2 regions of the Mesorhizobium sp. P171375 genome follow, and region 2 is predicted to be linked to the other one. Evidence: predicted binding sites of a transcription regulator. Region 2 holds the regulator's gene; the other holds the start of a gene.
The links. The regulator LexA, encoded in region 2, represses DNA repair genes until DNA is damaged. The targets are predictions, from matches to a motif close to TGTTCNNNNTGTGTTCNG.
Positions count from the first base shown of each region.

Region 1: the regulator LexA is predicted to act here: its motif matches at 13,844-13,861, upstream of ACYHH6_RS03860 (ImuA family protein).

Region 1 is NZ_JBYNWF010000001.1:773,483-788,853, reverse strand. It holds gene ACYHH6_RS03910 (adenylate/guanylate cyclase domain-containing protein) at 1-2,471, shown strand, start outside; gene ACYHH6_RS03905 (peroxidase family protein) at 2,611-4,182, shown strand; gene ACYHH6_RS03900 (hypothetical protein) at 4,196-4,669, shown strand; tRNA gene ACYHH6_RS03895 (tRNA-Gly) at 4,854-4,928, opposite strand; gene ACYHH6_RS03890 (prolyl-tRNA synthetase associated domain-containing protein) at 5,155-5,652, shown strand; gene trxA (thioredoxin) at 5,739-6,734, shown strand; gene ACYHH6_RS03880 (LON peptidase substrate-binding domain-containing protein) at 6,845-7,516, shown strand; gene ACYHH6_RS03875 (Trm112 family protein) at 7,564-7,818, shown strand; gene ACYHH6_RS03870 (error-prone DNA polymerase) at 8,101-11,379, opposite strand; gene ACYHH6_RS03865 (DUF6504 family protein) at 11,376-12,848, opposite strand; gene ACYHH6_RS03860 (ImuA family protein) at 12,790-13,821, opposite strand; gene ACYHH6_RS03855 (metallopeptidase family protein) at 14,000-14,422, shown strand; gene ACYHH6_RS03850 (DUF1737 domain-containing protein) at 14,585-14,791, opposite strand; gene ACYHH6_RS03845 (HpcH/HpaI aldolase/citrate lyase family protein) at 14,854-15,371, opposite strand, start outside.
Region 2 is NZ_JBYNWF010000001.1:4,573,021-4,588,391, reverse strand. It holds gene secG (preprotein translocase subunit SecG) at 1-355, opposite strand, end outside; gene tpiA (triose-phosphate isomerase) at 537-1,307, opposite strand; gene ACYHH6_RS22155 (peptidyl-prolyl cis-trans isomerase) at 1,454-3,349, shown strand; gene trpD (anthranilate phosphoribosyltransferase) at 3,363-4,373, shown strand; gene trpC (indole-3-glycerol phosphate synthase TrpC) at 4,378-5,190, shown strand; gene moaC (cyclic pyranopterin monophosphate synthase MoaC) at 5,193-5,675, shown strand; gene ACYHH6_RS22135 (molybdopterin molybdotransferase MoeA) at 5,675-6,880, shown strand; gene lexA (transcriptional repressor LexA) at 6,998-7,750, shown strand; gene ACYHH6_RS22125 (ComEC/Rec2 family competence protein) at 7,757-10,192, opposite strand; gene gltX (glutamate--tRNA ligase) at 10,317-11,741, shown strand; gene gltA (citrate synthase) at 11,923-13,254, shown strand; gene lpxB (lipid-A-disaccharide synthase) at 13,312-14,490, opposite strand; gene ACYHH6_RS22105 (LpxI family protein) at 14,480-15,371, opposite strand, start outside; gene lpxA (acyl-ACP--UDP-N-acetylglucosamine O-acyltransferase) at 15,369-15,371, opposite strand, start outside.

The sequences.
Region 1 (15,371 bases), 3.8 Mb from region 2:
AGCGAGCGACCCTTAAATCAATCCTGTTTGCGGACCTGGCTCAGTATAGCCGGCTAACCGCGGCCGACGAACTTGGAACACTCGATCTCGTTTCGCAGTGTTTCCAACTCTTCCAAACCCATTGCGAGGAATTCGGCGCCGAGTTCATCAAGACGACAGGCGACGGGGTCCTGATACTGTTCGACGGTGTATCGAACGCCATCGACTACGCCATTTTCATGCAGGGTTGCCTGGCTGACCTCCTGGACAGGAGAGCGTTCTACAGTCGATTCCGGATCGGATTGCATATTGGAGAGGTTCATCGCCGTGACGGCGACGTGTTCGGCCATGCGATAAACGTGGCCGCCCGGGTGCAGGCCATGGCCGAGTCAGGCGGTGTGTGTGTGACCCAGGACGTCTACTGGGCGGCCCGCAACACCGGGCGGTGGCGTTTTCGGTTCGCCGGTCGGCCCGCCTTGAAGAACATGCCTGAGCCGCTGACGCTCTACAACGTGGTTGCCTCCAACCTCGCGGATGTCCCGGATAACGGCCATCAGCGACTGATTTCGGTCATCGATGGGCTTGGCCTTTACCGGGAAGATGGCGAAGCAATCGCCTTGCGTTCCCCGAAAGCGCAGGCCCTGATCGGATATCTTGCACTGTCCAGCAATTTTCAGGAGGTGCATGACCGGGTGGCTACCTTGATCTGGCCAGAACGAAGCCCGGTAGCCGCTCGGCGTGCGATGGCGAACTGCCTGCAGATCGCCGAAAGATCAATTGCGGGCAACTCGGCGGCAGGAATTCTCAGGCGCGGAAATATTATCGGGTTGAGCCCGTCGCGCGTAACCGTCGATGTCGTTCGCATGTTGAAGGATCTTGGAGAGGGCAAGATCGACGAGCTGCTGCTTCGACGATCGGATTGGTCCGATGCGATCCTGTTTGGCCTGGAAGACACCAGCGACCTGTTCAGTGCGTGGCTGAGCGTCACCAGGCACAACTGGCGTGACCACGCATTGGAAGCCCTGGAGGCCATGCTGGAACGCTTCGAGATAGCCGAACCTGCAATGCGCAGGGCGGCAAATGCCCTCTTGGTCCTCGAGCCCAGCCATGAGCGCGCTGCGCGCTGTCTCATCCGCCACCATGCGGAACTGCAGAATGTCGCCGCAGCAATGCGCGTCTACGAAAATCTGCGCGACCTTCTGCGCGAACGATATCAGTTGCTGCCGAGCATGGAAACGACGGCTTTGGCCGAGGCCCTCAAGGGTCCGGAGCCGCTATTGTTGAACAGAAAGAAACCACCTCGACCGAGCGGACCCGCGCCAACGCTTGCGGTCGCAAAATTTGAGGCTCGAACAAAGAAGATCTCTCTTCTGGTCTGGGGATTCCGCTCCGAACTGATCGCCAATCTATCCAAGTTCCGGGAGTTCACAGTCATCGAGTTAAAAGATACTGCAATCGAAAGTCCCGACACGGACTATCTGCTGGCGGCCCAATGCGTGGACAACCAGGACGACATGCAGTTGATCGTCTCGGTAAGCGATGCCAACACGAATCAGGTCATTTGGAGCGATTCGTTCAGATTTTCGCTTGGAAGCTGGCTCGCTTTGCAGAAGCAGCTGGTCGGAAGGATTGCTTCCACTTTGGAAGTTTACCTTTCGCATGACAGGCTGTCGCGTCAGGTCAGGGGCCTCCCGCAAAATCTCAATATCTATGATGCCTGGTTGCGCGGCGAGGACTTACTGACGCGCTGGACACCAGATGCCGAGGACGAGGCCCAACGGCTGTTCGAAGGCGCGATCGTTGCTGACCCGAACTTCGCTCCTGCCTACGCCAGTCTGGCCAGCATCCACAACGCGCGACAATTCATCCGACCGGGAATTGCTGCCGATCCTTCGATAACGGAGAGGGCTGCCGAGCTCGCCCAACGCGCTGTGGCGCTCGATCCCTTGGATGCACGCAATCATTTGGTCGTCGCTTGGTCGACAGCCATGACCCGACACTTCGAACAGTCGGAAGTGCACTACGAACTGGCCGCCGAACTCAACCCCAACAGTCCCAAGACACTGGTGTCGGCCGCTTTGGGCATGGCGTTCATGGGCCGCGTCGATTCTGCGTCGCGTCTGCTGGAGCGTGCAATGGATCTGACATCCATGTTTTTGGACTATCAGTGGTCGCACATCGCGGTAATCCGCTATTTTGCTGGAGATTTCGAAGGCGCAATCGAGGCGGCCGATCGGTCCAAAAACGCAATCGTCGACACCGCTGGTTGGAAAACTGCCGCCCTGCGCAAGTTAGGCAGAACGGATGAAGCGCGTGCGGCGCTGATGCAATTGCAGGAGTCTATTGCCGCAGCCTGGGCAGGACCCGCAGCACCGGCTCTGGAGGACATCTTGGACTGGTTTCTAGGCGCCTTCCCAATCAAGCGGGACGAGGATCGGCGTGATCTGGAACGGCTATGCCAGGTAGATGTCCACACGCACAAGCTCCCTTGATCCATCAGCCGGCACCAGGCCGTCATCGATGCTGTTCCAATACTCGCAGGCTTTCAAGCCCGATCAGACAAATGCGAAACTGCTGACTTGTGCCGATCGGTTGATAAGTTCATACTAAAATACGGCCCGGTGGAATACTATGGCCCGCCATGCTCAAAAAGCTTATCTCGTCAGAGCGGATGACCGTATCTTGCTATTTGAGCGTCGCAAGACGCCAAAGGAAGTTGGCCACGAAGAATTCTTGGCGTTGGTCCGCGTAGCCAACACGCCCGCCTATAAGCACATCTTCGGATTGCATGAAGGCAAGGCGCTTCCGTCCATAAAGGCTCTGGTGGCGCTTGGAGACGCACTTACCCACAAGCCCTATGCCTCGTCGGATGATAGCGATATCCCGGCAGGGTACACATATTTCGGCCAGTTTATTTTCCACGACATCAGTTTTATGGGACCGGGTAAGGATCCCGCCAACGATAGAACACCTGCTCTCGACCTAGACAGCGTGCTCCGGATTGATGCATCAGTTATGCTGGGGGCCGGATGTCATGACTCCGGACCGTTGCCGATAGGCTGTACGTCAGGCAGCGTGGTCATGCCTGAAGATCTGCCTCGTGTCGATCTCGGACTGCCTGAGGAAGGCAAGCCGCTGATAATGGACAACCGCAACGATGATTTCTTGCCGTTGGCGCAGTGTCACGTGGCCTTGTTAAAGTTTTTCAATGCCATTGCGAAAAGAGAGGGCTACGACCCCGCCAAGAAGGGTTCTTACGACAAAGTGTGGTGGCAGAAAGTTCGTCGCATTTGGCTGCAGCATTTTCAATCTGCGGTCTTACATGACTATCTACCCCGCATCGTAGATCGATCCTCCTTTCGCAATGTAATGCAGCACGGCCGCTGCATCGTTAAAGCCGGAGCATCGTCTCAAAACCCAGATTGGCTTCCTATCGAATTCGGAGCGGCGGTCGCACGTTTCGGCCACAGCATGATCAGGGATGCGTACCGACCGTGGAACCGGATCGAGGGGTTGGCGCGGCTGTCCGAATTTATGGAATCCAGCTACGCAAATTCTGGCGATAAATTGAACTCATCGGCTCATCGCCTTCTAAGAAACTGGGTCACGAACTGGTTTCTGTTGCTGGATTTTTCTGGCACCGCGTATGATGCGCAAGCGATTGAACCGATCAAGGCAAATAAGATCAATCTTAGCCTCTCCCCTTCATTAGCAAGCTTGCCCAACTGCCTGTTCGACGAATTGTGCTGCAACCCGGCTCCGGGGGACGTGTTCGGACTCGCTGAGGAGACCATGAAAACGGGCCATGAACTGGGCCTCGCCACTGCGCAGCATGCTGTCCTTTTGACCAACGCTGCATTGGTTTCAAAGCAGCAGCCGCCCCTGGCCTACCTTTTGCCTGAACAAATTCCGACTGACGACCCATCAATCCGGCAAGCCTTCACCGACCACCCCGACCTGCTAACCCGAACGCCCCTTTGGTATTACATCCTGAGAGAGGCAGAGCATTTTGGCGGTGGATGCCACTTAGGTCCGCTGGGAAGTCGCATCATGATGGAAACAGTTCACGCCGCGATTGAATCAAGCGCAAACTCAATTCTTTCTGAGCCGGCGTGGCGACCAGAGCTACCATCTGCAAATTTCAGATATTTCTCTATGCCCGACCTGATTGCGACGGCGGGACATCCGAATCCAATTGGCTAAATGGAGGGAGAAAATGGCTAAGCTTAAAATCTTTAAGGACAACAATTTCAACGCTGAAATTCCGAGCGCAGACGGGTATGTGAATGTCACGAAAAATCTCATCCTGACCGCCAACAGTTATGACTATTTTAGGGCAAACAACCACAAGGCGGAGAGGCCCGGCCTGCTGACCGGCCACGCCGGATACGAGGGGAACACAAAACTAAAAGTTTATCACGAGCTGGCAGCCGGCGGTTCCGCGGAAATTACAGACGCAAATTGTACGATCGAGGTCACCGAGGATCAGAAAAAGCCAAATGGGGGCAACCCGTCAAAGTTTAATATCGGATTTCCTCCAGAACGTCCGCTATCGGTCAATTATCTCAAGCCGTATGTGCAGGTCCTTGGCAGTATATTGTTTGATCCAAGCGAGCCTGACGGTGACAAGAGGCTGGAGCGAGCATGTCAATTCCTTTTCGGCATGATGCTGCTAACCCGCTGCCGCTGACGTGCAGTGCAGCTCCTCTCGGAGCATCGCCCCTGGAGGTTGCCGGCGCGGGCTCCTCAAAATGCGGAGTTCAGCCCCGCTAGGTGGCGAGCCGAGGCAGCTCCCCCTTGGCGTTCCCCGGCGCCAGACAGCAAAAAGGCCCGGTTTCCCGGGCCCTTTTTGCTTTTCAAATCTAAAGAAGATTTGGAGCGGGTGAAGCGATTCGAACGCTCGACCCCAACCTTGGCAAGGTTGTGCTCTACCCCTGAGCTACACCCGCTCACACGGCCCTAGGGCCGCAAGCCGGGCCTATATGGCTGAAGAGCGCGGCGATTGCAACAGGGAAATGACGGGCTTTTTGGTCGCGCCAAATCGCCTGGCCGAACCTCGTTGGCAACGCTGGTCATTCATTGACTTCCCGCATCACGGTCTTGTCTCGGCGGCATCATTGGCCGTAAACGGCTTTGCGCGTGGCCAGACTTGTACCAGGTAGGGAAAGACCATCGATGCCGAAGACTGAAGCCGAGCTTTTCTCCTTTCTTGCCGATCTCGGCATATCGGTGTCGACCGTGCGTCATCCGCCGCTCTACACGGTCGCCGATTCGCAGTCGCTGCGCGGCGAGATACCGGGCGGCCACACGAAGAACCTGTTCCTCAAGGACAAGAAGGACAATTTCTTCCTGGTCAGCGTCGGCGAGGATGCGGTCGTCGACCTGAAGCAGATCCACACGATCATCGGCGCCGCCAGCCGTGTCTCCTTCGGCAAGCCGGAGATGCTGATGGAGCTGCTCGGCGTCGTTCCGGGCGCCGTCACCGTGTTCGGGCTGATCAACGACACCGAGAGACGGGTCAAGGTGGTGCTCGACCAGGATTTGATGGCGCATGACGTCATCAATGCGCATCCGCTGATCAATGAGGCGACGACGTCGATCGCTTCCGCCGACCTCATCAGATTCGTCGAGGCAACCGGCCATGATGCTGCTATCTTGAAAGTCTCGGCTTGATCGCCACATGGATGGCGAAAACTGACCTCTAGCATGGATGTCGCGCCTGCTCCGCTGGCGAGGGGCGCGACCGGAAGGGCGACGACATGAGCGACAACAACAATCCGTTTGGCCGCCAATTCGGCGGCAATTCCGGTCAGTACACCACCTCCGTGCAGTATGGCGGCGCCGAGCCGGCCAAGGCCGTGCCCGGCGCGGCACCGGCCGGTGGAGACCTGATCAAGGACACCACGACCGCCGCCTTCGCCGCCGACGTCATCCAGGAATCGCGGAAACAGCCGGTGCTGGTCGATTTCTGGGCGCCATGGTGCGGCCCCTGCAAGCAGCTCACGCCGCAGCTGGAAAAGGCGGTCAAGGCCGCCGGCGGCAAGGTCAAGCTGGTCAAAATGAACATCGACGACCATCCCTCGATCGCCGGCCAGCTCGGCATCCAGTCGATCCCGGCGGTCATCGCCTTCAAGGACGGCCAGCCGGTTGACGGTTTCATGGGCGCCATTCCCGAGAGCCAGATCGGCGAATTCATCACCAAGGTCGGCGGTAAGGGTAATGGCGCGCCGCCGGTCGCAGAAGCTTTGACCGCGGCAGCCGAAGCGCATGCGGCGGGCGATGCGCAGACCGCAGCCGACATCTATGACGCCATACTGGCGCAGGCGCCGGAGACGATCGAGGCTATCGCCGGGTTGGGCGAGCTTCTGTTCGAGGCCGGCGACAGCGAGGGCGCCGAGGCGCTGCTGGCAACGGCGCCGGAGGCCAAGAAGGATGCGCCCGCACTTGCCGCGCTGCGCGCCAAGATGACGCTGGCGGCTGAAGCGGCAGCGCTTGGCAATCCCGCCGAGTTCGAGCAGCGCCTGGCCGCCAATCCCGGCGACCACCAGGCGCGTTTCGATCTAGCCATGGTCCAGAATGCGCGAGGCGATCGCCATGCGGCGGCCGACAATCTGCTGGCCATCATCAAGGCCGACCGCGCCTGGAACGAGGACGGCGCCAGGGCGCAGCTGCTGAAGCTGTTCGAGGCCTGGGGCATGACCGACGAGGCGACGCTGGCGGCGCGGCGCAAATTGTCGTCGCTGCTGTTTTCCTGAGCCGTTCGCCGGCGAAATTACCGGCGGAATGGTTTTGGGACCTTGCGGCCGGCGTCGGCTGCGCCAGATTAGGCCGATACTGTCGCGCCCGAAGCGATCGGAGGACTTAAGTGCAGGTCGGAAACGCACATTACCGGGTCGGCAAGGATCTGCCGTCGACCATCCCGGTGTTTCCGCTTGCCGGCGCGCTGCTTCTGCCGGGCGGCCGTATGCCGCTCAACATTTTCGAGCCGCGCTATCTGCAGATGGTGGATGAGGCTATCGCCGGCGCGCGGCTGATCGGCATCATCCAGCCCAGCCTCGACGGCGCGCTGCGTGCCGATGGTGAGCCCGAACTGTGCAATGTCGGCTGCGCCGGGCGCATCATCTCGATGGCCGAGAGCGGCGACGGCCGCTATCTGATTTCGCTGCAGGGTGTGTGCCGGTTCCGCATCACGCATGAGCTGCCGTTGAAGACGCCGTTCCGGCAATGCAAGCTGGCGCCGTTCCTCACCGATCTTAGCGAAGACCAGGCGGCGAGCGAGGTCGACCGGCCTGCGCTGCTTAAAGCGTTTCGTGCCTATCTGCAGGCCAACGAGCTCGAGGCCGACTGGGAAAGCGTCAGCCGCGCTGAAAACGCCATGCTGGTCAACGCGCTGTCGATGATGGCGCCTTACGGCCCGGCCGAGAAACAGGCGCTGTTGGAAGCGCCCGACTTGAGAGCCCGCGCCGAGACGCTGATCGCCATCACCGAAATGGCGCTGGCGCGCGAGAATGAGGATTTTGGCTCGAGTTTGCAGTAAGGTGTGTCAACGCATCTTGGGCCGGTGGTTGGCTGAAAGAGGAAACGATGGCAGCGGACGGACGTGACGGCAAGACGGCCAATGTCGATCCAAAACTGCTGGAGCTGCTGGCCTGCCCGCTGACCAAAGGGCCGCTGGCCTGGGACCCGGAACGCGGCGAATTGATCTCGCGGCTCGCCAAGCTCGCCTATCCCGTGCGCGACGGCATCCCGATCATGCTGCCCTCGGAGGCGCGGACGATTTCGGCGGAGGATGTGCTGTCGCCGCCGCGGCTGAGTGGGCCGGCGCAGGCTGGACGCTGATCGGCAGGTAGCCCTTGATCGTTCCTTTTAGGGGCAAATCGCAAACCTTGGAGATTGACCGAAACGCTCCTCCCTTCGTCATCCTAGGGCGGAGCAGCCGCGAAGCGGCGTCGCGGAGACCCTAGGATCCATGCCGCGACCTGATCGAAGGGTGCAGCGGAGCAGAATTCTGCACCGTTTCAATGCCTTAATGTCACTGCATGGATCCCGGGGTCTGCGCCGCGTCGCTTCGCTCCTTGCTTCGCCCCAGGATGACGATGCGATGGGCGTCTCCATAAAGCCCTACTGAAAATTCCTTCCCTTGGGCATGACCCTCTCGGCCTTGTCCGACAGCGCTGCGATGTCGGGCCGGACCGGCACGGCCGGTGTCATCTCCTCCAGCAGCACTGTCAGCCAGGGCGTCAGATCCTCGATCTTTTCGGCGACGATGTGGATGACATCGGATTCCGACTGCAGCTTGCCGGTGACCTTGACGAAGCGGGCGCCCATGACGATGGGGCGGAAGCGGGTAAACGTCCTTTCCCAGAAAATGACGTTGGCGACGGCCTTGTCGTCCTCCAGGGTCAGGAAGATCGCATTGCCTTTGCCGGGCCGCTGGCGCACCAGCACCAGCCCGGCGACGGAAACCCGCCGGCCGTCGCGAACCGCGCCAAGGTTGGCATTGGGGATGACGCCGGCGCGGTCGAGCCGCTCGCGCAGGAAGGCGACCGGATGCGCCTTTAGCGACAGGCCGAGCGAACGGTAGTCATGGATGACATGTTCGCCGAGCGGCATTATCGGCAGTTTTGTTTCGGGTTCGAGTTCGCGCAGCCGGATCGCCGGCTGGTCGAACAGTGGCAGTCTTTCGGCGGCACTCTTGCCGTCCAGCGCGCGCACCGCCCACAAGGCTTCACGACGGTCGAGGCCGAGCGAGCGGAAGGCGTCGGCCTGCGCCAGTCTTTCGATGTCGTCGACATCGAGACCGGAGCGCAGCCAGACATCCCTGACGCTTGAATAGCCGGCGCCGCGCCGCTCGGCAAATTGCTCCATGCGCTCCTTGGACAGTCCCTTGATCTGCCTGAAGCCGAGCCGCACGGCGTGCTTTGTCTCGATGACACCGCGCATCTCGGCATGGCGCGGCAGGATGCGGGCCGGGTCGAATTCGTCTTCCTCCAGCGTGCAGTCCCAGCCGGAAAAATTGACGTCGACGTCGCGGATATCGACGCCATGGTCGCGCGCGTCGCGCACCAGCTGCGCCGGTTGATAAAACCCCATCGGCTGCGAATTGAGGATCGCGGCGCAGAACACGTCGGGATAGAAAGTCTTGAACCAGCACGAGGCATAGACGAGCAGCGCGAAGGAGGCGGCGTGGCTTTCGGGAAAGCCGTATTCGCCGAAGCCTTCGATCTGCTTGAAGCAGCGCTCGGCGAAGTCCTTGGTGTATCCCTTGCCGACCATGCCGTCGATCATGCGCTGGCGGTAATTGCCGATGGTGCCGGTGCGCTTGAAGGTGGCCATGGCGCGGCGCAATTCGTCGGCTTCGCCCGGCTTGAAGCCGCCGGCGACGATGGCGATCTTCATCGCCTGCTCCTGGAACAGCGGCACGCCCAGCGTCTTCTTGAGGATCGCCTCCAGCTCCGGCTTTTGATACTCGGCCTTCTCCTTGCCTTGCCGGCGGCGCAGATAGGGATGAACCATGTCGCCCTGGATCGGGCCCGGCCGCACGATCGCCACCTCGATGACAAGGTCGTAGAAATCCTTTGGCTTGAGCCTTGGCAGCATCGACATCTGGGCACGCGATTCGATCTGGAAGACGCCGAGCGTGTCGGCGCGGCCGATCATGTCGTAGACATGCCTGTCCTCAGGCGGGAGGCTTCCCAGCACATAGGGCCTGCCATACTCATCGCGCGCATCCGGGTAATGATTGGTGAGCAAGGTGAAGGCGCGTTTCAGGCAGGTCAGCATGCCGAGCGCCAGCACGTCGACCTTCAAAATCTTGACCGCGTCGAGATCGTCCTTGTCCCATTCGACCATCTTGCGTGCCTCCATCGCCGTCTTGACGATGGGGACGATCTCGTCGAGCCGGTCTCTGGTGATGACGAAGCCGCCGACATGCTGCGACAAATGCCGGGGAAAGCCCATGATCTCGTTGGCGTGGGCGATCACGTGACGGGTCGAGGTCTCGTTGCGGTCGAGGCCGCCGGCATGGGCCTCCTTCTCGCCGAGCTCCGAGGTCGACCAGCCCCAGATCGAACTGGAGAGCGCGCTGCGGACATCGTCCGACAGGCCCATGGCCTTGGCCACCTCGCGCAATGCCGAGCGGCCGCGATAGCTGATGACGGCGGCCGCCAGCGCGGTGCGCTTGGCGCTGTATTTGGAGTAGATGTATTGGATCACCTCCTCCCGCCGCTCATGTTCGAAGTCGACGTCGATATCGGGCGGCTCGTTGCGCTCCTCGGAAATGAACCGCTCGAACAGCGTGTCGATGCGCTCGGGGCCGACCTCGGTGATGCCGATGCAGAAGCAGACGATCGAATTGGCGGCCGAGCCTCTGCCCTGGCACAGAATGCCCTCGTTGCGGGCGAACTGGACAATGTCGTAAACGGTGAGGAAATAGCGCGCATAGTTCAGGCGCTCGATCAGAGCGAGCTCTTCGCCGATGCGCTGCGAGACGGAAGCGGGGACGCCCGCCGGATAGCGCGTGGCGGCCCCCTCCCTGGCCAGACGCTCGAGCTCGGCCTGCGGCCCGAGGCCCGATTGCGTCGGCTCGTCGGGATAGTTGTACTGGAGATCGCCAAGCGAGAAGGTCAGCTCGCCGGCAAAGCGCAGCGTCTCGGCCAGCGCCTGCGGATGGCGGCGAAAGAGGCGGGCCATTTCCAGCGGCGGCTTTAGATGGCGCTCGGCATTGGCCGTCAGTTCCAGCCCGACCTCGGCGACCGGCACATTGAGGCGGATGGCGGTAAGCACATCCTGCAGCGAGCGCCGCTCGGCTGTGTGGTAGAGCACATCGTTGGTCGCCATCAGCGACACGCTGGCGGCTTCCGCCATGGCGGCCGCCTGCTCGATGCGGAAGCGGTCATTGCCGCGATAATCCGGCGCCACGCCTAGCCGCAGGTTGGCGCCAAAACGATCCTTCAGCTGGCGGATCAATGCCAGGGGATCGTCGGCATTCGTCGAGAGATCCGGCAGCACCGCCAGCGACAGAAGATCGCCCCATTCGAGCAGGTCGCTGTGCTGGAGAAGAGTTGCACCTTTCTCGTTTTCGTCGCGCAGATTGGCCTGCGTCAGCATGCGGCAGAGATGGCCCCAGCCCTTGCGGTTCTGCGGATAGGCGAGAATGTCCGGCGTGCCGTCGCCGAACACCAGCCGGCAACCGGGGTGGTAGGCGAGCTTCTCGACCTTGGCCTGCTGCCAGGCGCGCACGACGCCGGCGACGGTGTTGCGATCTGCCAGCCCGATCGAGGAGAAGCCGAGGAATTTGGCCGCCACCACCAGTTCCTCCGGCTTGGAGGCGCCGCGCAGGAAGGAGAAATTCGACTGGATGCCGAATTCGGCATAGGGAATGACGGTCAGCGCGTTCATGCGAAGATACCATGCATGAACCAGCGCGGCGAAGGCTGCCCGGCGCCGTAGAGCCCCTGGCGGTAGAGCCAGTAGCGGCGGCCGTCGCTGTCCTCGATGCGGAAATAGTCGCGCGTCGGCGCGTCCTCCTCACTCTTCTGCCACCATTCCGGCGCGATGCGCTCTGGCCCTTCGGCGCGGGCGACCCGGTAGAGCGCGCGGCGCCAGCGGAAATTCATCGGCGGCCCCTCGGGCATTTCGGTGGCCGGCACCTCGATCGGCTCGGGCGAACGGAACAGCCGGATCGGCCGCTCAGGCGGGAAGATGGTTGCCGGCGGCGCGTCTTTCCGGTCCGGCCTTTTCGGCGGCGTGGTCCGTTGCGGCGCCTCGGAGAAGGGGATGGTGGCGACGGCGCGCTCCGGCAAATGGCTCTCGACGGCGACCGCTTTCAGCACCGCGCTGTCGCCGAGCCGGGCGCGGATGCGGTCGGCAAACAGCGCGATGTCGGCGCCGTCGTCCTCGGTCTCGCCGGTCAAATCGGCCTGCTGCATGTCGAAGGCGGCAGCCACCAGCACGGAAAGCCGCACCAGGTCGAAGCCGTAGCCGGCATCGATGTCCTGTTCGAGCGCGGTAAGCCGCTCGTGGAACAGGCGCTGGATCAGCTTCGGTTCGCGCAACGGGCGTGATGTACCGACGGCGATGCGGCTGACGGCGCCGTCGACGCGAAACAACAGCAACGCCAGCGTCCGGGCGCCCTCGCCGCGGCGCTCCAAGTCGACCTTCAGCGTCACAGCCAGCATTTCCACCAGCCGCTCGATCTCGGCGGTCAACACGACCGGCTCGGCGAGGTGGCGCTCGACCGAAAGCGGCGCCACCGGCAGGCGCGGCGATACCGCCTCGTCGAGGCGGCCGAGCGCCTGGTCGAGGCGCAAGAGCAAGCTGGCGCCGAAGCGGCGGGCAAGCGGCGCGCGCGGTGCGGCCATGACCGCGCCCGCGGTGCGCAGGCCGACACTTTCCAGGCTGGCGCGGATATCGGCTTCGATGCGCAGTGCGGCCAGCGGCAAAGGGGCCAGCAGCGCTTCCTCCTCGCCGGAGGGAACGATGCGGTCGCCGCAGAAGCGCGCCGCCGCCCAGGCCGCGCCCGGCGTCGCGGCAAGCCCGGCGCGGACCTCGAAACCCTGCTGGAAAAAGCGTGCAAGAATGTCATCCAGCATGGCGCGCTCGCCGCCGAACAAATGCGTGCAGCCGGTGACGTCGAGATAAAGGCCATCGGCGCCGTCCAGCGCCACCAGCGGCGTGTAGCGGTCGCACCAGTCGGCGAGACCTTCGAGCAGCCGGCGGTCGGCTTCCGGATCGGCCTCGACGATGTCGATCGAGGGATGCATGGCGCGCGCGTCGGCAATGCCCATGCCGCGCTTCAGATGCAGCGCCTCAGCCCGCTCGTCGAGGGCCGATATGCGCTGGGCGCTGCGGTCGCGATGGCTGATCACCAGAGGCAAATGATCCGACGGCCGGGAACGCCACGACCGTCCCAGGCGCTGGCGCAGGATCCGCTCTGCCCCGAGATGCGGAAACCACAGCGACAGAATTCTCTGGCCGTTCTTCCCGTCTTTCTTCGAAACTGTGTTCATCGGGGTTCCACTCCAGTGTGAATTGTCCGGGCAGAGCGCTACGGCTCTTGCCGATGCTGACGGTGAAGGCGGGGCGGCCGATTGAGCCGGCGAGCGGCCCGGCGATGGTCCGGCGGCTTGCAGCCGCTGCGGCCGACACGATAAGGCGTACGGGTGCCGCCGTTGGCTCGGCCTCGCCGGCCTGGCGCAGCAGAAACACCGGCCGGCCGGCGCTTTGCGCGCGGGCGTGCAGCCGGCGCGTTGCGGTGAGGTCGAGCCGCTGCGGGCTGCCGCGGATTTCGAGGATGATTGCGGCCAGCGCGGTCATCTTCGCGGCTTCCTCGGCCACCCACAGCGCATCGGTGAGTTTCGCCGCCTCGGAAAACAGCAATTGCTCCGGCGCGATGCCGAACATGCCCTGCAATCCCCTGGCATAGGGAAAGCCGGCCTCGCGAAAAATCTCTGACGTGCCGATCCACAGCACGGGCAGGTTCTGTCCCTTGAGGATCAGGCTGACCAGCGACAGCACAAAGCCGGCGACAGCCCCGGCATTGCGGGTCTCGAGGCCATGGATTTCGCTAAGCGCGGCTTTCGGCAGGCCGCCGTTCAGCGCGGCATCGAGGCGCTCGACGCCGGTGGGCAGGAAGGCATCCGGCGAAGCCACGGCAAGGCCGCGCCGGATGATGGTGACATCGGCATTAGATTCGGGCGCACCGCCGACATTGCCTTCAGCATGCGCACGAGGTCGCTCGCCGGCGGGCGCTTGCAGGCGCTCGGGCAGCGTTCCCTCGATCTTCGCGATCTGGCGGCGCAGGGCAAAAACAGTCTCCCGCGCCACGGCTGATGTCGCCATGACGGTCAGTTTCTTTCACAATTGTTCCTGTTATGTTCCTATAGATTCCAGAGGGTGCCCCAAGAGTCAAGCGGAGTCAGAAGGAATTTATTCCTCTATGACCATTGACGTCATGGAATTGCCGCTTCATTGCCGAGTCCGGTGCGAAAGCCTATATGCCGGGATCAAAGGACACAGCATGGCCCGCATCTACAAGACCCGCACCTGGCACGACGAACTCTCGCCTTCGATCGAGGAGATGGAGTTTCTGGCGCTGGAGGCGTACGCGCATCTGCCGGACGATTTTCGCAAGCTGACCGGCGAGATCGTCATCGTGATCGCCGAGTTCCCGACCGACGAGATCATGGACGATCTGTCGCTGGAGACGCCGTTCGACCTGCTCGGCCTGTTCGAGGGCCGCGGCATCGCCGAGCGCTGGAACCCGCAGACCGGCGAAGGCCCCAACCGCATCACGCTGTACCGCCGCGCCATCCTCGACTACTGGGCCGAGAACGAAGAGACGCTGGGCGACATCGTCACCCACGTGCTGATCCACGAGATCGGCCACCATTTCGGCCTGTCGGACGATGATATGGAAAAGATCGAAGAGGCGGCTGAGTAAGGCTGTGCCGATATTCAGGTGAGGCCGGCCTGCGAACGGCAGCTTCCTGCGCTTCCGGTGCTCACGTACCAAAAGTACGCTCCGCTCCGGTTCTCGGTATCAGCCATTCTCGGCTCGGCCTGACCTGAATCTCGACACAGCCTGCGTCGGTGCTTGCAAAGCCTACCAATCGCTCAGCTTGGTATCCGGCCCGTATTCCTGGCCGTCGATATCCTTCACCACCGACTGGCCGCAGCGCATCGATTTGGTCTTCTTGTCGTAGGCGTAGGTCGGTGAGCCGTACAGGTGCCAGCCCCTGTTCAGCGCCGCGGTCACCTTGTGGCAAAAGGTGGAATCGTCGGGGGCAGATAAAAAGCGGTAAAGTCTCATGGGTCAGGTCCTGTCGTGAGTGTCTTGTCGAGGCGTGATCTTTTCAAAGCCGGCTTAGGCAATCATGCGCCGATGGCGGCGGCCTTCGCCAGCAGTTTTTCGGCCTGTGCCAGATGCAGCCGCTCGACCATCCTGCCGTTCAGCGCAATCACGCCCTTGCCCGTGTTTTCCGGCAAGGCGAAAGCATCTTTCACCGCGCGCGCCTCGGCCAGCGCTTCGGGCGCGGATGCAAAGGCGCGGTTGGCGGCGTCGATCTGGGCCGGATGGATCAGCGTCTTGCCGTCGAAGCCCATGGCGGCGGCCTCCGTGCATTCGCGCGCAAAAGCATCAGGATCGCGAAAATCGTTGGAGACGCCGTCGAGCATGTCGATGCCGCCGGCGCGCGCGGCCAGCACCATCTGCATCAGCCAGGGCACGAGGTAGCGCCGGTCCGCTGTCGCCAGAATGCCGGTCTCCTTGACCAGATCGTTCGTTCCGGCAACGAAACAATTGAGACGCGAGGCCGGGTCGCGGCCGAGTTCAGCAATGGCGCCGATGTTGAGCATGGCCTTGGGCGTCTCGATCATTGCCCAGAGTTTGA
Region 2 (15,371 bases):
CGGCGCCATTGCCCGAAGGCGCAGCCGGTGCGGTGGTGCCGGCAGGTGGCGTCGGCGCCGTCGTGCCGGGCAACTGGTTGAGCACGCCGTTGCCGCTGTCGGCCGGCACGCGGTCGAGAATGTCGATCGGCTTTTCGCCGTAGCGGGCAACGATCGAGAGTGTCAGCGACGTCACGAAGAAAGCCGCGGCCAGGATCGCCGTCGCCCGCGTCAGTGCATTGGCCGCACCGCGCGCGGTCATGAAACCGGAACCGCCGCCAATGCCGAGACCACCGCCTTCGGAGCGCTGCAGCAGCACCACGCCGACAAGGGCGAGCACGACCATGAGGTGGATGACGATCAGTACGGTTTCCATATTTTATCCTGGCAAGCCCTGCCGCTCCCTGGCGATCAGGGCCGGTGATTTGGAGGCGGCTCCATACAATGCTTTAACGGCATTTCCAAGCCCGTGGCCGGAATATGGGAAGCAATGCGCCCTTTGCAACGATTTCGGCCGCGGCGCGGCGTTTCATAAGTCGGCGAGGAAGCGGCCGAGCCTACGCGATATTCTGGTAGGCTTCGGCGATGGCGAGAAAATCCGCCGCCTTCAGGCTTGCGCCGCCGACGAGCGCGCCGTCGACGTTTTTGACGCCGAGCAGTTCGACCGCATTGGACGGCTTGACCGAGCCGCCATAGAGGATGCGGATCTTGCCGGCCGCTGAGGCCCCGAGTCCCGCCGACAATTTTTCGCGAATATGCGCATGCGCCTCGGCCACGTCGTCGGCGGTTGGCGTCAGGCCGGTGCCGATCGCCCATACCGGTTCATAGGCGATGACGGTATTGGCCGGCGTTGCACTTGGCGGCACCGAGCCGGCGACCTGGCGCGACAGCACGTCGAGCGCGGCGCCCGCTTCGCGCTCGGCCTTGGTCTCGCCGATGCAGATGATGGCCACAAGCCCGGCGCGCCATGCGGCAGACGCCTTCGCCTGGACAGTCGCATCGTCCTCGCCACGCTGTTCCCGGCACTCGGAGTGGCCGACGATGACGTGGCTGGCGCCGGCATCCTTCAGCATCTCGGCCGAGACACAGCCGGTGAAGGCGCCGCTTTCCTTGATGTGGCAATCCTCGCCACCGGCCCGCACCGGCGTGCGCGACAGGATTTCGGCCGCGCGCGACAGCAAGGTTGCCGGCACGCAGACCAATGCTTCGGTCTCGGCATCGAGCCCGCTCATGAAGCCGTTGCCGATCATCCTGAGTTCGTTCAGCGAGACACTGGTGCCGTTCATTTTCCAGTTGCCGGCAACGAGCGGTCGAATTCCTGGCGTCATGGGATCTGGTTCTCCGGGCGACATTGGGGTCTCGCCCTCCCTATCAAAATCAGGCCACAAAGCAATCGACAGTGAGCCGGAAGGGCGCTATTGCGCTTGTTTCAGACTCGGGCGCACGCGAAAGTGCGGAAAAATCGGAAGTAACAATGCTTGGTATATTGAGAAGCGCGGCGGGGACCTGGGTCGCGAAGACCCTGCTGTTACTGCTGGTGGCGAGCTTTGCCGCCTGGGGTGTCACCACCCGCTTGGCGGGCGGCTTCCTGGCCGGCCATCACGCGGTCATAACCGCCGGCAGCACCACCGTGTCGATCACCGAATACCGCCTCGCCTACGATCGCCAGATCAACATGCTGCAGCAGCAGATCGGCCAGCGCATCAGCCGCGAGCAGGCCAAGGCCTATGGCATCGACAACCAGGTGCTGGCGCAGCTTGTGTCGGGCGCCGTCCTCGACGAACAGGCGCGCAAGCTCGGACTTGGCTTCTCCAAGGACAGGCTGGCCGAACTGACGCGCCAGGAGCCTGCCTTCCAGGGCCCGAATGGCCAGTTCGATCGCCGGCTGTTCGAATCCCGGCTGCGCGAACTCGGCATGCGGCCGGAGGACTATTTGAAGAACCGGGCTCAGGTGGCGGTGCGCCAGCAGATCGTCGAGGCGGTTTCGGACGGCCTCAAGGCTCCGGACACCTTCTTCAAGGCGGTCGCGCTCTATCGCGGCGAAGACCGCACCATCGACTATTTGACCTTGCCGAAGGCGCTGGTCGAGCCGATCCAGGCACCATCCGACAGCGTGCTTCAGGCCTATTTCGAGACCAACAAGAAAACCTACGCGGCGCCGGAATACCGCAAATTCTCCTATGTCCGGCTCGAGCCTGAAGACATCATGGATATCAGCGCCGTGACCGACCAGCAGGTCAGCGACGACTACAACAAGAACAAGGGGCGCTACACCACGCCGGAAATGCGCACCATCGAACAGCTGGTGTTTCCGACGCTGGACGCCGCCAAAGCCGCGTCCGATTCGCTGAAGACGGGCGCCACCTTCGACAAGATCGTCACCGCGCAAGGAAAGACCCAGGCCGATACGCTGCTTGGCACGCTCTCCAAGGACAAGATCAGCGACAAGGCGGTCGCCGATGCCGCATTCGCGCTTGCCGTCAACGAAGTCAGCCCGGTCGTCCAGGGCACGTTCGGCCCGGTGCTTTTGCGCGTCACCGAGATCAAGCCGGAAGTGGTGAAGCCGCTGGCCGAAGTGTCTGACCAGATCCGCAAGGATCTGGCGCTGGGCGAAGCAAGCCGCATCCTGCTCGACGTGCACGACAATTACGAAGACACCCGCGCCGCAGGCAGCACGCTCGCCGAAGCCGCCGCCAAACTGAAGCTCAAGGACGTCACCGTCGAGGCCATCGACCGCACCGGCCTCAAGCCGGACGGGACCATCATCAAGGACCTGCCGGCATCGCCCGACCTGATCAAGGCGGTGTTCGAGGCTGAGCCCAACACCGAGAATGAAGCCCTGACCACGACCAACAATGGCTTCGTATTCTACGAGCTGACATCGATCACGCCGGCTCGCGACCGCACGCTCGACGAGGTTCGCCAGAGGGTGGTGGCCGACTGGACGACCGAGGAAACGACCAAACGGCTGACCGCGAAGGCAGACGAGCTCGACAAACGCCTCAAGGCCGGCACCACACTCGACGTCATCGCCGGCGAACTGAAGCTCGAAAAGCAGACCAAGCGCGGCGTGAAGCGCGAGGCCGACGACGTCGATTTCGGCAAGGACGGCGCTGCAGCGATGTTCGGCGTCGGCGAAGGCGGCACCGGGCTGATCCCCTCACCCACCGGCGAAGGCCAGATTCTGTTCAAGGTGGCCGAAGTGTTCGAGCCGGCCGGAGCCGACGCCAGTTCGGTGCCCGACGACGCGCAGAAATCCTTCACGCAAGGCATGTCCGACGATCTGCTCGACCAGTTGGTGGCGCAATTGCAGACGCAATACGCCGTCAGCATCGACCAGGCCGCCGTTGCCCAAGCCGTAGCCCAATGAACGTTTTGGCCCCATGAGCGCCCTCAAGATCCATATCGCCAAGGTCGCCACCGGGACCGCGCTTACCTTCGAGGAAGCGCGCGAAGCCTTCGACATCATCATGTCGGGCGACGCGACGCCGGGCCAGATCGGCGGCTTCCTGATGGCGCTGCGCGTGCGCGGCGAGACGGTGAGCGAGATCTCCGGCGCCGTTGCCACCATGCGCGCCAAGATGCTGCGCGTCGAAGCGCCTGAAGGCGCCATCGACATCGTCGGCACTGGCGGCGACAACTCCCATTCGGTCAACATCTCGACGGCTTCGGCCTTCGTCATCGCCGGTTGCGGCGTGCCGGTGGCAAAGCATGGCAATCGCGGCCTGTCGTCGCTGACGGGCGCCGCCGACGTGCTGGTTGCGCTCGGCGTCAAGATCGATATCCCGCCGGAGACGATCGGCCGCTGCATCCATGAGGCGGGCGTCGGCTTCATGTTCGCGCCGGCGCATCATCCGGCGATGAAGCATGTCGGCCCGACGCGCGTCGAGCTCGGCACCCGCACCATCTTCAACCTGCTCGGACCGCTGTCCAATCCGGCCGGCGTAAGCCGCCAGATGGTCGGCGTGTTCTTGCCGGAATGGATCGTGCCGGTGGCCGAGACATTGAAGGCGCTGGGTACAGAGCATGCCTGGGTCGTCCATGGCGACGGCTATGACGAGATCACCACCACCGGCGAAACGCAGGTTGCCGAACTGGCCGGTGGCGAGATCCGCCACTTTACGCTCACCCCGGAAGCAGTCGGTTTGCAACGCCATACCAAGGACGAGTTGCGCGGCGGAGACGCCGCCTACAACGCCCAGGCATTGCGCGACATGCTGGGCGGCGCTGCCGGCGCCTATCGCGACACGGTGCTGATGAATGCCGGCGCCGGCATGGTGGTGGCGGGCAAGGCATCAACGCTTGCCGACGGCATGGCGGCGGCGGCACAAGCCATCGACAGCGGCCGGGCGCTAGGCGTGCTCGACAGGCTGGTCGAGATTTCGAACGGATAGGGCCGTGGCTGACATTCTGCGCAAGATCGAGGCCTACAAGCGCGACGAGATCGCGGCGGCAAAGGCGCTGATACCGCTGGCCGAGATCAAGGCACGGGCGAAGGATGCCACCGCGCCGCGCGGCTTTCTCGCGGCGCTCGAGGCGAAGCGCAGATCGGGCAACTTTGCCCTGATCGCCGAGATCAAGAAGGCGAGCCCTTCCAAAGGGTTGATCCGTGCCGATTTCGACCCGCCGACGCTGGCGCAGGCCTATGAAAAAGGCGGCGCCGCCTGTCTTTCGGTGCTGACCGATGCGCCATCCTTCCAGGGCGCGCCGGAATTTCTAACCAACGCCCGCAAGGCGGTGTCGCTGCCCGCGCTGCGCAAGGATTTCCTGTTCGATCCCTACCAGGTCTACGAGGCCCGCGCCTGGGGCGCCGACGCCATCTTGATCATCATGGCCAGCGTCGACGATGCCCTGGCGAGCGAATTGGAAGCGACCGCATTCGAACTCGGCATGGATGCGCTGATCGAGGTGCATGACGAGGCCGAGACTGAGCGCGCGGTAAAACTCTCGTCGCGGCTGATTGGCATCAACAACCGCAATCTGAGGACGTTCGAGACCAGTCTTGAAACCTCCGAGCGGCTGGCGTCCATGGTGCCGGGCAGTCGCTTGCTGGTCAGCGAGAGCGGCATTTTCACCCACGACGACTGCCTCAGGATGCAAAAGGCCGGCATCGAAACCTTCCTTGTCGGCGAGAGCCTGATGCGGCAACAGGATGTGGCGGCGGCAACGCGCCTGCTTTTGACGGGCAAGACGCCGGCAGAGGCCGTCTGAGGATGCCAGCCGCCCTCACCCATCTCGGCGCCAAGGGCGAGGCCAATATGGTCGATGTCGGCGACAAGGCGGAGACGACGCGCACGGCAGTCGCCGAGGGCTTTGTCTCGATGCGGCCTGAAACCCTGAAAATGATCCTCGACGGCAACGCCAAGAAGGGTGATGTGCTGGGCACAGCGCGCATCGCCGGCATCATGGCAGCCAAGAAGACGCATGAGCTGATCCCGCTCTGCCATCCGCTGCTGTTGACCAAGGTGTCGGTCGACATCGAGCCGGACACCGTCCTGCCCGGCCTCAGGGTCACCGCGCTTGCCCGTGTCACCGGCAAGACCGGCGTTGAAATGGAGGCGCTTACCGCGGCCTCGGTTGCCTGCCTGACCATCTACGACATGGCCAAGGCGGCCGACCGCGCCATAGTGATTTCCGGCATAAGGCTGGTTGAAAAGACCGGCGGCAAGTCCGGCGACTACAAGGCGGGCGCCTGATGGCGCTGGTTCCGGTGGCCGAGGCGCTGGAGCGCCTGCTGGAAGGCGCTGCGGCGCTGCCGGGTGAAAGCATCGCCCTGGCGGATGCGGCCGGCCGGGTGCTGGCGGAACCTGTCGTGGCGCTGCGCACTCAGCCGCCTTTCAACGCGTCCGCCATGGACGGCTATGCCGCGCGGGCGCAGGATGTGGCATCCGCCCCGGCGCGGCTTTCGGTGATCGGCATGGCGCCGGCCGGACGCGGCTTTGACGGCTCGGTCGGCAGGGCGGAGGCTGTCCGCATTTTCACCGGCGCCCCGCTGCCCGAAGGTGCCGACACGATCGTCATCCAGGAGAATGTCCGCGACCTTGGCAATGGCCATATCGAGGTCACCGAGCCGACCGCGAAAGACCGTAACATCCGCCGCCGTGGACTGGATTTCTCTCAAGGCGACCTGCTCCTGCAAAAAGGTCGCGTGCTTGATCCGGCCGCATTGTCGCTTGCGGCGTCGGCCAATCATCCGATGCTCAACGTCGTGCGCCGGCCTCTGGTCGCGATCATTGCCACCGGCGACGAATTGCTGCCGCCGGGGCGTGACCCCGGTCCGGATCAGATCATCTCTTCCAACGCTTACGGCGTTGCGGCCGCCGCGCAGTCTGTCGGCGCCAAAGCGCTTGATCTCGGCATTGCGGCAGATCGCAAAGCCGACATAGCGGCGCTGGTGCGCAAGGCTGTCGCGGCAAAAGCCGACGTCATCGTCACGCTCGGCGGCGCCTCGGTCGGCGACCACGACCTCGTGCACGATGTACTGACCAGCGAAGGCATGAAGCTCGATTTCTGGAAGCTCGCCATGCGCCCGGGCAAGCCGCTGATGTTCGGGCGTCTCGGCGACATCAGGTGCATCGGCCTGCCCGGCAATCCGGTGGCGAGCCTGGTCTGCTCGCAGCTGTTTTTGAAGCCGCTTTTGGCGCAGCTCGGCGGCCGCACGCACCGGCAGGACATCCGCCCCGCGCAGCTTGGCGCCGCGATGCCGGCCAATGATCTGAGGCAAGACTATGTGCGCGCCGTGGTGAGCGAAGAAACCGGCGCAAGGGTGGCGACGCCGTTCGGCATCCAGGATTCCTCGATGCTGAGAATGCTGGCCGACGCCAACGGCTTGATCGTGCGCGAGCCCTTCGCTCCGGCCGCCGCCGCGGGTGCCGCCTGCAGCGTCCTGATGTTACGCTGAACAAAACGTCAACACATTCATTAAACTTTAAAAGGTTGCGGAACACAACTGGAACAGATAGTGTTTGTTCTGGGTTTGTTTTTTCTGATTCTGGTTTCAGAACCCGTGGGGGCCGCGATGCTGACGCGCAAACAACATGAACTTCTGATGTTCATCCATGAACGCCTGAAGGAGAGCGGAATCCCGCCGTCTTTCGACGAGATGAAGGAGGCGCTCGACCTTGCGTCCAAGTCCGGCATTCACCGCCTGATCACGGCGCTGGAGGAGCGCGGTTTCATTCGCCGGCTGCCGAACCGGGCGCGCGCGCTCGAGGTGCTGCGGCTGCCCGACTCGATCGCACCCGGCCTCAATGCGGCGAAGAGGTTTTCGCCAAGCATCATCCAGGGCAGCCTCGGCCAAGGCGGTCAGGGCCAAGGCGGTCTCGGCCGCCAGATCAAGCCGGCCTCCTCGTCTCGTTCGATGTCGGCCGGCAATGACGACGCCGTTTCCGCGGTGTCGATCCCGGTGATGGGCCGCATCGCCGCCGGTGTGCCGATCGACGCCATCCAGCACCAGACGCATTCGATCTCGGTGCCGCCCGACATGATCATGGGCGGCGAACACTACGCGCTCGAGGTCAAGGGTGACTCGATGATCGAGGCCGGCATTTTCGACGGCGATACGGTGATCATCCGCAATGCCGATACGGCCAGCCCCGGTGAGATCGTGGTGGCGCTGGTCGATGAAGAGGAAGCGACGTTGAAGCGCTTCCGCCGCAAGGGCGCCTCGATCGCGCTGGAAGCCGCCAACCCGGCCTACGAAACCCGCATCTTCGGGCCGGACCGGGTCAAGGTGCAGGGCAAGCTGGTCGGCCTGATCCGGCGCTACTGAGCCGGCTTACTTTTCGCGATGCTTGTAAGGCGGCAGACCGCGTGCTTCGCGTGAGAAGCGGCGTTGCTCGTGCCAGGGACGATAGGGCTTGTCGACGGCGAAACGGATCATTGGCGCTGTCGCGGCCGATTGTGGGTCGAAGAAGACGGCGGCACTGCCATCGCGGGCAAGTTGCTTCTTGGTCACGACCAGCACCAGCGGGTCGCGGCACGGATTGTAGGCGGTGGCGTCGTCGATGACGATCAGGCTCGCGAAAGCGCAGGCTGGCCGCGCTGTGTTGCGGTCTTTTGCCAGCGCGATGATGGCTCCGGCCGGATGCCGGGCAATGCAGAGATTGCCTGTGCAATAGAAGGGCGAGCCTGGCGGCAGGTCGAGCGGGTCTAGATCGAACCGCGTGTCCGTTGCCTCGAAAATCTCAGGCGGGATAATGGTTTCGGCTCTCAATGCCCGTTTCCAATTATCGGTGGTGAATTCGTTCCAGCGTTCCCGGTTGAGCGCGAGTTCGCCGCCGCCGATCGGCAATGCCACCAGATGCGCATCTTCCGAGATAAGCACATAGGGCGTGCGCACCTGTGGCACAGTCAACAGGCCGGCCAGCGCGAAAGGCACGGCCGCCAGCCTCAGCCACGTGGTGGCCATGGTGGCGATGACGAGGGCGACCGCCACCAGCAGCACCGAGCGGATAGAGATCAGGCCGACGGCATCGACCGGCGAGCGCTGAGAAATCCAGGCGGAGATGGCGATCATCGCCGCCAGGCCCTTGCCCATCACATAAAGGAACGGTCCATCGGCGCCGAACGGCATCGCCAGCGCGCTGAGCACGGCGAAGGGCATGACGATCAACGACACAATCGGCATCACGGCCAGATTTGCGAGCAGGCTGAGCGGCGACACGCGCTGGAAATGCCAGATGGCGAATAGCGCGGTGGCACTTCCGGCAATGATCGAGGTCATGGCGAGGCCGCCCATGGCCAGCAGGAATCTTCGCGACAGAAAGCCGACGAACGAGCGCCTTGCGGGCGGCGTTCTCACCTTGTCGGCACGGTAGTCGGCCCAGCCGGCATAGGCGCCGACAAGGGCGGCGGTGGCCGCAAACGACATCTGGAAACTCGGGCCGACAACCTCATGCGGCGACACAAGGATGACGGCGATGGCCGAGATCGCCAGATTGCGCATGGTCAGCGCTGCGCGATCAAACAGCACCGCGACAAGCATGACCGCCAGCATGATGAAGCTGCGCTCGGCGGCAACCACGATGCCTGAAATGACGAGATAGGCGGCGATGGAAACAAGTGCCGCTGCGGCGGCATATTTCTTGACAGGCCGGCGCGAGGAGAAATCGGGAAACAGCGCGAAGGCGCCGCGCAACAATGCCATGATGGTGCCGGCGACCAGCGCCATGTGCAGGCCGGAAATGGAGATGATGTGGTAGATGCCAGTGCGCCGCATAGCCTCGTTGACCTCGTCCGGAATGCCGGCGCGCACGCCGACTATGAGCGCCGCGGCAATCTCGCCTTCGGCGCCGCCGATTTTGCCCCTGATATGGTCGGCAATGTTTTCGCGCGCATTCTCGATTGCCGAAGAGAGCCGTGCGGTCAGCGGCGGCGGGCCCTGCGAAGCAATGGTTTTCGGATTGCCGAGAAAGAAGCCGCTGCCGCCGATACCGGCGAAATAGCTGTCGAAGGAGAAATCATAGCTCTCCGGTCGCACCGGACCCGTCGGCGGCAACAGCCTGGCATAGCCGGCGATGAGGGAGCCGGCGGTCATATCGGCCGGAATCCCACGCGCCGAGAGCCTGACCCGCTCCGGCGCGTAGCGCAGCTTGGGGTGAGCGGTGGAAATAATGTCGAGCGTCAGCCTGACGCGGCCGTTTTCCATCTCCTCAAGGCTGACGACGCGTCCGGTCAGCCGTGTCTGGATCTCGGAGCCCAGCATTTGCGTTCCGGCGCGCCAGGTCTCGACCTTGGCGGCGACGACGCCGAGCGCGCACAGCATCGCGGCCACGCAGAGCAGATGCGTCTTCGGCCAGGACCGCGCGACGGCTGCGCAACAGGCCATGAGCAGCACAATCGCGATTGGTTGGGCAAAGCCCGGCTCGCTGGCCAGCGAGAAATAAATGATGACGCCGGCCGCCAGGAAAACCGGCACAAGCAGGAAGGCGACGCCGCGGTCGAGTTCGGTGCCGGCGGCCACGGCAAGGCTGCGACGGATTGCTGGCCATGTCGAACGGCGCAGCAGCCTACGCAAACGGATGGCGGATCCGGGCACAGCGACCGGCACCGACGCAGTGTCATTCGGAGACAAAGGCCGGAGGCCAGGTCGCGTCTCGGGCAGCGCGACGGGCATCGGCTCGGCGTTGGGACTATCGGCAAACAAGGAGCGTTCGTTGACGCTTGTCGCAGCGCCCTCGCCTTGATCCTCGCCCCGGCCACGTCCAGCCATCGGGTCTGCCCCTTGCGCCCCAGACCCCCTATGCTACATGAACGCGCAAAGCGCGAAAGTCCGCGCGATCACGCCCCCCGTTTTCTAGCCTTGCCCGAGAATTGCAATGTCCAACAAAATTGCCATGTCCAACAGGGTGGTCACCCGTTTTGCCCCCTCGCCCACCGGCTACCTGCATATCGGTGGCGCGCGCACGGCGCTGTTCAACTGGCTGTATGCCAAGCACACTGACGGCACGATGCTTCTGCGCATCGAGGACACCGATCGCGAGCGTTCCACGGAAGCGGCAACCCAGGCCATTCTCGATGGGCTTACCTGGCTCGGCCTGTCCTGGGATGGCGGGGCCGTCTCGCAGTTCGAGCGTGCGCCGCGCCACCGCGAGGTGGCCGAGAAGTTGGTGCGCCTGGGCAAGGCCTATTACGCCTACGAAACACCGGCTGAGCTAGAGGCGATGCGCGAGGCGGCGCGCGCCAAGAGCCTGCCGCCGCGCTATAATGGTGCGTGGCGCGACCGCGACCCCTCCGAGGCGCCCGCCGGAGTCAAAGGCGCCATCCGCATCAAGGCGCCGACCGAGGGCGAGACCGTGGTGCATGACCGCGTGCAGGGCGAGGTGCGCTTCCCCAACAAGGATCTCGACGATTTCATTATCCTGCGCTCGGATGGTGTCCCGACCTACATGCATGCCGTCGTCGTCGACGACCACGACATGGGCGTCACCCACATCATTCGTGGCGACGACCATCTGACCAACGCCGCGCGCCAGACGGTGATCTACAACGCCATGGGCTGGGAGGTGCCGTCCATGTCGCACATCCCGCTGATCCATGGCGCCGACGGCGCCAAGCTGTCGAAGCGGCATGGCGCGCTCGGCGTCGAGGCCTACCGCGCCATGGGTTATCTGCCCGAGGCGCTGCTCAATTATCTCGCCCGCCTCGGCTGGAGCCATGGCGACGACGAGGTGATGTCGATCAAGGACATGATCTCATGGTTCGACATCGGCGACGTCAACAAGGGTGCGGCGCGCTTCGACTTCGCCAAGCTCGACGCGCTGAACGGCGTGCACATGCGCAAGATGGATGACAACGCGCTGCTCGACATCTTCGTCGCCACTCTTCCCTATCTCGAAGGCGGCCCGGCGCTCGCCGACCGCCTCGACGACACCAGGAAGGCGCAGCTGCTGGCCGCCCTGCCTGGCCTGAAGGAGCGCGCCAAGACACTGGTCGAGCTGGCCGACGGCGCCGGCTTCCTGTTCCTCGAGCGGCCGCTGCCGATCGACGAGAAGGCGGCCGCACTGCTTAACGCCGACGCGCCGGCGATCCTGCGTGGCGCACACGCGGCATTGCAGACAGTTTCGGGCGAATGGACGGCCGCTGCGGCGGAAGCCGCGGTGCGCGAGTTCGCGACGGCTGGCGGCCACAAGCTCGGCGCCGTGGCGCAGCCACTGAGGGCAGCCCTTACCGGCCGCAGCACCTCGCCCGGCGTTTTCGACGTGCTTGCCGTGCTCGGCCGCGACGAAAGCCTGGCGCGGATTGCGGATCAAATCGATTAGGAGCGAACTGGCCCAAGAAGATTGGCATTGAAAGGCGCGTTTCGCAGTGCAACATTAGGCCCTGGCCCAATCTGGCACGCACCTCCCAAAATGCGGTGGCGAGTTCGCGCATTCCGGTGATTTCGACGTGTCGTTAGCAGGAATTGCCTTGCCGGCATGAGGAACATGAAGGAGTTTGAGAATGAGCGAAGCTGCGACAAAACTGGAAACCGGCAGCAAGACGACGCACCCGTCGACTGCCACGCTCGAACTGGCCGGCAAGACGCACGAATTCAAGGTGCGAAGCGGCTCGGTCGGGCCTGACGTCATCGACATCGGTGCGCTCTACAACACCACCGGCGCCTTTACCTACGACCCCGGCTTTACCTCGACGGCGAGCTGCGAGTCGGCGATCACCTTCATCGATGGCGATGCCGGCATCCTGCTGCATCGTGGCTATCCGATCGACCAGCTGGCTGAGCACGGCGACTTCCTCGAAGTCTGCTACCTGCTGCTCTACGGTGAACTGCCGACCAAGGCGCAGAAGGACGATTTCGACTACCGGGTGACGCGCCACACCATGGTGCATGAGCAGATGTCGCGCTTCTTCACCGGCTTCCGCCGCGACGCGCACCCAATGGCTGTGATGTGCGGCGTGGTCGGCGCGCTGTCAGCCTTCTATCACGACTCCACCGACATTTCGGACCCGTATCAGCGCATGGTCGCCTCGATGCGGCTGATCGCCAAGATGCCGACGATCGCGGCCATGGCCTACAAATACCATATCGGCCAGCCTTTCATTTACCCGAAGAACGAGCTGAACTTCGCCGCCAACTTCCTGCACATGTGCTTTGCCGTGCCGTGCGAGGAATACAAGATCAACCCGGTGCTGGCGCGCGCCATGGAGCGTATCTTCATCCTGCATGCCGACCACGAGCAGAACGCCTCGACCTCGACGGTGCGTCTTGCCGGCTCGTCTGGTGCCAATCCGTTCGCCTGCATCGCCGCCGGCATCGCCTGCCTGTGGGGCCCTGCGCATGGCGGCGCCAACGAGGCCGCCCTCAACATGCTGGGCGAGATCGGCCATGTCGACCACATCCCGGAATTCATCGCCCGCGCCAAGGACAAGAACGATCCGTTCCGGCTGATGGGCTTTGGCCACCGCGTCTACAAGAACTACGATCCTCGCGCGAAAATCATGCAGAAGACGGCGCATGAAGTGCTGGGCGAGCTCGGCATCAAGGACGATCCGCTGCTCGACATCGCCATGGAGCTGGAAAAGATCGCGCTGACCGATTCCTACTTCATCGAGAAGAAGCTCTATCCGAACGTCGACTTCTATTCCGGCATCACGCTGAAGGCGCTGGGCTTCCCCACCACCATGTTCACCGTGCTGTTCGCGGTCGCCCGCACCGTCGGCTGGATCGCGCAGTGGAAGGAAATGATCGAGGATCCGCACCAGAAGATCGGCCGCCCGCGCCAGCTCTATACCGGCGCCCCGGAACGCGACTACGTGCCGATCGCAAAGCGGTAATCGAAGCCGCATGCGGCTTCGCCATGACACTGCAAAAAGCGCCCGCAAGGGCGCTTTTTAGTTGGAGTGACGAAGCTTGATGTGGCGAAGAACGACATCCGCCGCGATATCGCCGGAGGGCTTGTCGGTCGCCATCCGCCGTGCAACCTCGGCAAAGCCGTCCTTTTGCCAGGTGCGGTAGGCAGTGTCTGAAAACAGAGCCTCGAGCTGCCGCGCCAGATAGCGCGGTCGCACATATTGGTTGTAGTGCTCCGGCACGATCGCCTGGTCGGCGATCAGATTGGGCAAGGCGGCGCTCCACACCGTGACCAGCCCCTGGACCATGCGCATCACCGGATCGAGCCGGTAGCATGAGATCATCGGCACACCGGACAGCGCCAGTTCGAGCGATACCGTTCCCGAAGCAATCAGCGCCGCATCGGCCTTGCCGAAGGCCTGCCATTTGCGCTCGGCATCGAGGATGATCTCAGGCTTTTCATCCCAGCGTGCGACCGATGTTTTGACCAGGTCGGCGACATGCGGTACCGTGGGCAACAGCAGGCGCAGGCGGTGTCCGCGCGCGCGCAGCGCCGAGATTGTCTGGCCGAACGGATCGATAAGCCGGCTTACCTCGCCGCGCCGCGATCCGGGCAGCACAAGCAATGTCTTGACGCGGTCCGCCGACAGATCGCGCGGCTGGCCTTGCGCCCTTGCCGCGCTAAGCACACCCGGATCATGCGTGAGGCGGTGTCCGACATAGGTGCCGGGCGGGCCGCCGAGACGGCTCAGTTCCTTCACCTCGAAAGGCAGGATGCACAGTATGTGGTCAACATAGGGCTTCATCACCATCGCCCTGCCCGGCCGCCATGCCCAGACACTCGGGCAGACATAATGGACGATCGGGATGGAAGGATCGGCAGCGCGGACCTTTTTGGCCACTCGCAAAGAAAAGTCAGGGCTGTCGATGGTGATCAGACAGTCAGGTTTCTCAGCAGCGACCGCACTTGCCGTCTGGCCGATGCGCCGCATCAGGCGCGGCAGGTCGCGTAGAATGGCGCTGAGCCCCATCAGCGCGATCTCGGTCCCGTCGAACAACGGCACCAGCCCGAGCGCCTGCAGATGCCGCCCGCCAATGCCGACCAGCCTGATATCGCGCCCGGTCATGCGTTTCAGCGACTGGACGATGTCGGCGCCCAACAAGTCACCGGACTCTTCGCCTGCGACGATGGCGATCTTCAGCGGCTTCTCAGCTGCCATGGCCAGGCTCCACGGCCGGCAGGCCGTACACGAACAGCCCAAGCGCATTGGCGCGCGCGAGAACGACGGGACCTTCGAGGATCAGCGAACGGCCGGCCTCGACGGCAATGCCGGCAAGCCCAGCGGCGTGTGCTGCCTCGACCGTCTGCGGGCCGATGGACGGCAGATCGGCGCGCAGTTCCTGGCCGGGTTTGGCGCATTTTACCAGAACGCCGCGCGTCTTGCCTGCGAGCCTGCCATGGCCGCGCAGCTGCTGCGTCCGCTCGAGCAGTCCGTGAGTACCCTCGACGCCTTCCAGGGCAATAGTGCGACCACCGATGGCGATGGCCGCCTGACCAATGTCGAGCGCGCCGATCGCCTTTGCCGCCGCATGCGCCGCTTCGATATCGCGCCAGTCAGACTTTCGCGGCACTGCCTTGGTCAGCGGCCCTTCGGCCGCGACAAGCCGGGGCACGACCTCATGCGCGCCGACAACTTTGACGCCGCGGGATTCCAGGCCGCGGGTCAATATCTTCAACAGGCCGTCATCGCCGCGCGCAAGCGCCATGGCGACCGAGGGTATCAGCGCCAGCAGCCCAAGGCTCGGCCGCATGTCGACCAGCCGCGGCCTGCGCCTGATCTCGCCGGCAAGCACAAGGTGGGTGATCCGCCGCCGCCTCAGCAACGCGACCAGCGAGCCGATGTCTTCCAGGGTGAGGCTTTCATGCTCATAGACGGTAAGCTCGGACTGACGGTCGGCCTGACCCTCGACCAGGATGATGACGGGTAGATGTCCGGCCTCTGCCAGGCCGGCGGCAACTTCGACCGGCAGGCTGCCGCCGCCGGCAATGATGCCGACCCTGGCGTCCGGCGCGAGATCGAGGCCCGTCGAGCTCGCCTCA